DNA from 2 places in the Pseudoalteromonas sp. SR45-6 genome. Region 2 is predicted to be linked to the other one. Evidence: predicted binding sites of a transcription regulator. Region 2 holds the regulator's gene; the other holds the start of a gene.
The links. The regulator LexA, encoded in region 2, represses DNA repair genes until DNA is damaged. The targets are predictions, from matches to a motif close to TACTGTATNNNNATACAGTA.
Positions count from the first base shown of each region.

Region 1 (3,414 bases), on a different contig from region 2:
CATTCGCAACAATGTTTGCTAGTGTGGTTTTACCCAAACCCGGCGGACCAAATATTAATAAATGATCAAGCGCTTCACCCCGACTCCGTGCAGCTTCTATAAATATTTCCATTTGCTGTTTAACATGGGGCTGACCAGTATAATCGGCTAATAGTTTTGGTCTAATCGCGCGATCGACTACATCTTCATTACTTTGTTCAGTCGCATCTATTAAACGATCCGCTTCAATCATGGTTTACTCACAACATTGATTTTAGAGATTCTTTGATCAGAACCTCTGTAGACATACCAGGCTTGGCCACTGATTTTACTGTTTTTTGTGCTTGCGCCAATTTATAACCTAATGACACTAACGCAGAGATTGCATCATCTGCCGCATTATTAGCAATAAGTGCGTCAGAGGCGGGCTCTATAACTGCATTATCACTAAATGGCGTGAATAAGTCATTACCCCAATCTTTTAATCGGTCTTTCATTTCAAGTACCAGGCGCTCTGCGGTTTTTTTACCTACACCTGGCAGTTTCACTAAACTGGTGGCATCTTCGTTATTCACACAGCTAACAAATTGCTTAGCCGACATCCCTGAAAGTATTGCTAATCCGAGCTTTGGCCCAACGCCATTGGCTTTTAATAGCTCTCTAAATAATGCTCGCTCTATTTTATTATTAAAGCCAAATAATAACTGGGCGTCTTCTCTTACTACAAAATGAGTATACACAATGGCATTTTCGCCAATGTTTGGTAAATCATAAAAACACGTCATCGGCATGTTAACTTCGTAACCAACACCGCTTACTTCAAGCAAAATTTCTGGCGGTTGTTTTTCTACTAAGATGCCATTTAAGCGACCTATCATGTTATTTCCTTAATCGTCCTCTAACGGTTTTACTGGCACTGCCCGCTAGTTTTATTAAATTTTGATCGGAATGAGCATGGCATATCGCAATGGCTAATGCATCAGCTGCATCCGCTTGCGGTGTGCCTGGCAATTTTAAAATATTTTTAACCATATGCTGCACTTGCGATTTATCGGCACCACCGTGCCCTACCACCGCTTGTTTAATTTGCCGCGCCGAGTATTCAAACACCGGTAACTCAGCCATTGCCGCACCAACAATTGCAGCCCCTCTGGCTTGGCCTAATTTAAGAGCTGAATCAGGATTATGCGCCATAAATACTTTTTCAATGGCAAAATGATCGGGAGAGAATTGTTCGATTAGTTGACTGATCCCCTGATAAATCATTTTTAATCGAATAGGAAACTCGTGGTCGGCCAGTTTTATACAACCGCTGCCTAAATAAGTAAATTTAGCACCTTGATGGGCAATCACCCCATAACCGGTTAATCGTGAGCCAGGATCAATCCCTAAAATAATAGCCAATACTTGCCCAATCAGTGTAAATAGTTAAGTACGCTAATAATGCCAGAGCACTGTATAAATTACCAGTGCATTATTGGCATAAAAAAGCCCGTAAAAACGGGCTTGTTTAATTGCTAACCTTTTAGGCTAAAGAGCGTAGTAACCCTTGGGTATTTTTACGCATGGTTCTAGCTATCATAAAGTAGCCTAGTGATGCCACAAACACACCCCCCACTAATGGCCCTATTAACCAAATGTGCGGGTGTAACTTACCTGCTAAATCAAACATCTCACGTTGCACTATAAATAAAGCCACATCACTAACCAGTGCAGCGACAAAACCAGCAGCGCTGCCCAGCAATAAAAACTCATATAAAGTGGCATTTTTTATTAGCCGCCCTTTGGCGCCTAAGGTACGCAATATGACAATTTCCTGCATCCGTTCACCAAGGCTTGCTTGCACTTGCGAAATTAAAACCAAGCCACCACACATCACCACTATCGCCAGTACAAATCCAATTGCTAATGACACTTGCGAAATAGTAGAGCGTATTTGTTTGACAAAGCTGTCAACGTCGATGGCGTTGATTGTCGGGTAGGCACGTAGTAGCTCACTAAAATCGCGTTTTTGATCGGCTTCGATACGCACCGATGAAATATACGTCGCAGGAAAATCAGCCAATACATCAGGGCTTAATATAATAAAGAAATTAGGCTTCAAAGTAGCCCAATTAACTTTACGAACACTGGTGATTTTGGCATCAAATGACTGGGCGCCAATCAAAAATGTTAGCGTATCACCCAGTTTCACATCTAAGCGTTCTAGCATAGATTCTTCGATCGATGCTTCAGCGGTGGCATTGTCGCCAAACCACTGCCCGTCTATGATCTCATTTTGCACAGGGACTTGCTCTAACCATGTAAGGTTTAGCTCTCGGCCAATACCTGCGCGTGCTTCTTCGTCTTTCTTCTCGTTATCTTGTAATGAGACTTCGCGAGCAACTAATTCACCATTAACAGCGTTTACGCGACCACGAATAGTCGGATAGAACTCAGATACTTGAATATTTTTTTGCTCTAAAAAGCTTGTTACGTCTGGCAATTCAGTTTCGGTTATATTTACTAAAAAAGCATTCGGCGCGTCGCTTGGAAGTTGCGATTGCCAATCTGCGATCATATCGTTTTTCAGCACCACTAAAAATAACAATAGCTTTATTGCCAACGAAAAACTGATCAACTGTACCGCATTAGCATTGGCACGTTTTTGCAACGAAGCAATCGCTAATGACCAACTATTCCCCGGGCGCAATCCTAGTTTACGTCCGCTGCCAAAAATTAACCGAGATAATACAAACAGTATTGCAATCAAAATTAAAGTAGAGACAAACAAAATAGCGGTAATTTTAAGGTTATTACTAAACAACCACATTAATAAAAAGACTGTTAAGCCCGACATCGCTAAATGCACTTTACTTACTAGTAGCTTATCGCCTAAGTTACGGCGTAATACCCTAAGCGGTGGAATATCAAATAAATCTAATAATGGCTTGATTGAAAACATCACGGCACAGATAACGCCAGTACTAATCGCCACAAACCACGGTTTTATACCCGCTGCAGGAAGAGTATTGTTCATTGATTTAGCTAAATAACTAGTGGCTATCTCTTGTAAACCATAGCCAATGGCTAAGCCAAGTATGACCGACAAAGCACACACCAGTGATAAATGCAGTAAGTAAATTTTGCGAATTGTCGATCGGCTACCACCTAAGGTTTTCATCATCGCAACTGGGTCATATTGGCGTTCGCAATAACGCTTTGCAGACACGGCAATCGCCACCGCCGCTAAAATAATGCCCAATAATCCCGCTAATAATAAAAAGCTTTCAGCGCGGTTTAAGCTATTTGCAATCGGCGATTGTCTGTCTTTAACACCATACCATTGCTGATTTTCTTTCATTTGTGGTTTTAACCAGCTATAAAAGTCAGTAAGGCTACTCTCATCCCCTGCATACAACTGGCGGTAAAAAACACGGCTGCCCGGCTGGATCA
Region 1 is NZ_JACJDM010000011.1:84,782-88,195, reverse strand. Features, by position in the region: gene ruvB (Holliday junction branch migration DNA helicase RuvB) at 1-232, opposite strand, end outside; gene ruvA (Holliday junction branch migration protein RuvA) at 240-857, opposite strand; gene ruvC (crossover junction endodeoxyribonuclease RuvC) at 859-1,383, opposite strand; gene H5158_RS07655 (ABC transporter permease) at 1,505-3,414, opposite strand, start outside.
Region 1: a site for LexA is predicted at 1,432-1,451, ahead of ruvC (crossover junction endodeoxyribonuclease RuvC). Genes of this name have one in related genera too.

Region 2 (3,414 bases):
ATCTCCTGGCCAACACAATAAAACTTTGTAAAATCAACAGCAAAGTTTGCAGCATAACTCGCCACCGTTTCTGCAAGTACAACATTTGCGCCGCCATGCACCATACCCATAGGGTTATGATGAGCTGGGATCGCGGGCATCGTTGCTACTAAATAATCATCGCCTATTTCACTTATTTCAATGCCCATGGTTTTCATCAATGTGCCTTGACCACTTATGCCGTCATCAAGTTGCTTACATTGTGCTAGGGTGATCGGTTGATACCAAATACTCATCTGTCTACCTCACTAAGTTATTTACTAAATCAGTCTACACTTTTAAACATTTTCCTACAGTTAAGATCATAAAAATAGATAAAATGTACCTATATTATCTAACTGTTAATGGATCTTAAGGATGAAAGTAAAGGTATTTGGATGTGGTGCAATATTATTAATGAGCCTTGTTGCTCAGCCGCAGGCTGTTGCTAGTACCCAACATCAACTCGATATTGGTTTTACCGATTTAGCTGGTTTAGATGAATCTTTTTTAGGCGCACGGTATCGATATTTTGCGCAAGATCTTGAATCGTTGACTGGTCCATACGAGCTAAAAGCGTATTTAAATCAAGTCAATAATTATGCTATTGGTGGGTTTGCTAATGATGATTTTAGCTATTTAAATGCCGATGCTGCCATCTATGGTCCCGCAGGATTAGTTATTAGTGCCAGCGCGCAGCGCCTCTGTGAGGATAATAGCTATTGGCAAAATACTGATTATTTAGTGAGTGCCGCTGTTGGTAAGCAAATGAATGAGCAGTTACAACTAGGGTTCAATATATATTACAGTCGCTTAGAGCGCCATGATATGTGGTTTGGCAAAGATAATGAAAGAGTCGCGGTTGAATGGACTTATGCTCCTTATGTTCGTTGGACAAATATAGTTAGCAATCAAGGTTGGGATTTAGAGCTAAAGCAATTGGCAGGGCGTTATCGTTATGTGCAGGGGCAGGCGGTTTATTATGTAAATCAAGCATGGTCAGTGGGAGTCGTTGCTAATATTCGTAATCAGAAAAATCTAAAAGACAACTATGAACTGCAAACGCAATATTGGTTTAATCAACATGTAGCATTAAAGTTTGGTCTTGGATCTGCGCTTGATTCTGGAAGTGGTTTAAATAGTATGAGCTTGTTATTAACGGCGCGATTTTAAGCCAATTTATATTTGCGATTTTCAGATAACTGTATATACTCACAGTTAAATGTACTGTATGGAAAACCAGTTGTATGCGCCCATTAACGAATCGCCAAGCTCAAATTCTCGAACTTATTAAAGTTTTTATTAAAGATACCGGTATGCCGCCAACCCGTGCTGAGATTGCGCAAACGTTAGGTTTTAAAAGTGCTAATGCAGCGGAAGAACATTTAAAGGCATTAGCGAAAAAGGGCGTTATTAAAATGAAGCCCGGTGCCAGTCGAGGTATTCAGTTAGTTGAAGAGGATGAGCCGGAACAACTTGGTTTACCTCTAATAGGCAGAGTTGCCGCTGGTGAGCCTATTTTGGCAGAGCAGCATGTTGAAAGTCATTGCAAAATAGATCCACTCTTGTTTAAACCGGCTGCTGATTTTTTACTGCGTGTGCAAGGCATGAGTATGAAAGACATTGGTATTATGGATGGCGATTTATTGGCTGTACACAGCACTCAAGTTGCTGAAAATGGCCAGGTGGTGGTTGCCCGTGTTGATGACGATGTAACAGTAAAACGCCTTGAAAAAGCAGGTAAAAAAGTTTTTTTACATGCTGAAAATGATGAATTTTCACCGATTGAAGTGGATCTTGAACATGAATCTTTCAATATTGAAGGGTTGGCTGTTGGGGTGATCCGCAACGCTGATTGGATGTAAATTTTTTGATCTATATTTTGCACCAAATTGGTGAAGTTTGGTGCATTTAATTTTTTACCGCTATAATGGCTAGATTTTATACTTAGCTATAGCGTCCTAAGCCCTATCAAATCTACTTACCAGCTACTTTTAGCCCTCTAATATTATCCCTAATTACAAAATAACGCGCTGATTTTTAGCTGTTATTTATGCACCAAAAAAGAATTTAATTGCTCTTAAAACTTGCTAATTGTTCATTTTTTAACTAATTGGTTAATACACTGTGTTAACAGCTACTTTAAAAGTCTAACAATTTTGCTCAATAGCATAATTTAGGGTTGCGTTAATATTCAGTAACAATAAAAAATAACGAATTGGCGCGAATAAAGCTGTGCCGCCTTTTCGCTTTGCGTTTTGCAATAGCATTTAAAGGAGCCGTCACATGGGTAAATTGAGCTCTACCTTGTGGCTTATATTGTTTGTTCTACCGCAGCAAGTATTGGCTAATAGCCAGTTTAATATGCGTAAGGGCGTAACAGATATAAGTAATGATGTTTATCAGCTGCACATGACAATATTTATTATATGTTGTGTGATTGGGGTCATCGTGTTCGCCGTGATGTTTTGGGCACTGATCCACCACCGTAAATCTAAAGGGGCAAAACCAGCCCAATTTCATGAAAGTACTAAAGTTGAAATCCTTTGGACGGCAATCCCGTTTGTGATTTTAATTGGTATGGCAATTCCTGCGACAAAAACTTTGATTGCAATGGAAGATGCTAGTAAAGCTGATCTCACCATTAAAATTACTGGTTCTCAATGGAAATGGCATTATGAGTACATGGGTGAAGATGTTGAGTTTTATTCAATGCTTGCTACACCTCAAGATGAAATAACTAATCTTGCAAATAAAAACCCTAATTACCTGCTTGAAGTTGATAAACCTTTGGTGTTGCCAATTAATCAAAAAGTACGATTTTTAATGACCTCAGACGACGTTATTCATTCTTGGTGGGTGCCTGATTTTGCAGTGAAAAAAGATGCTAACCCTGGGTTTATCAATGAAACTTGGACCAGAATTAATGAAGAGGGCATTTATCGAGGGCAATGTGCAGAACTATGCGGAAAGGATCATGGCTTTATGCCTGTGGTGGTTGAAGCTAAATCTGAGCAAGCATTTGCAAACTGGCTGAGCGAAGCTAAGCAGGCAAAAGCAAACGCTGCAATTGCTGATGCTGCCTTATTAGATCAAACATTACCAAAAGAAGAATTAATGACACTCGGCGAGCAAGTCTATATGGCCAGTTGCGCTGCGTGTCACCAACCAACAGGTATGGGCTTACCGGGGGTTTTCCCTGCGCTCAAAGGCAGTCCGGTAGTATTAGGAGATATTAAAGATCATATTGATGTCGTGCTTCATGGTCGCCCAGGTACCGCTATGCAAGCATTTGACAAGCAGTTATCAATCAAGCAGCTAGCAGCTGTGATCACCTATAAGCGTAATGCATGGGGCAATGACACTGGGGATGTAATTCAACCGAGTCAGATACAA
Region 2 is NZ_JACJDM010000017.1:42,097-45,510, reverse strand. Features, by position in the region: gene H5158_RS09745 (PaaI family thioesterase) at 1-275, opposite strand, end outside; gene H5158_RS09740 (hypothetical protein) at 397-1,191, shown strand; gene lexA (transcriptional repressor LexA) at 1,266-1,883, shown strand; gene coxB (cytochrome c oxidase subunit II) at 2,305-3,414, shown strand, end outside.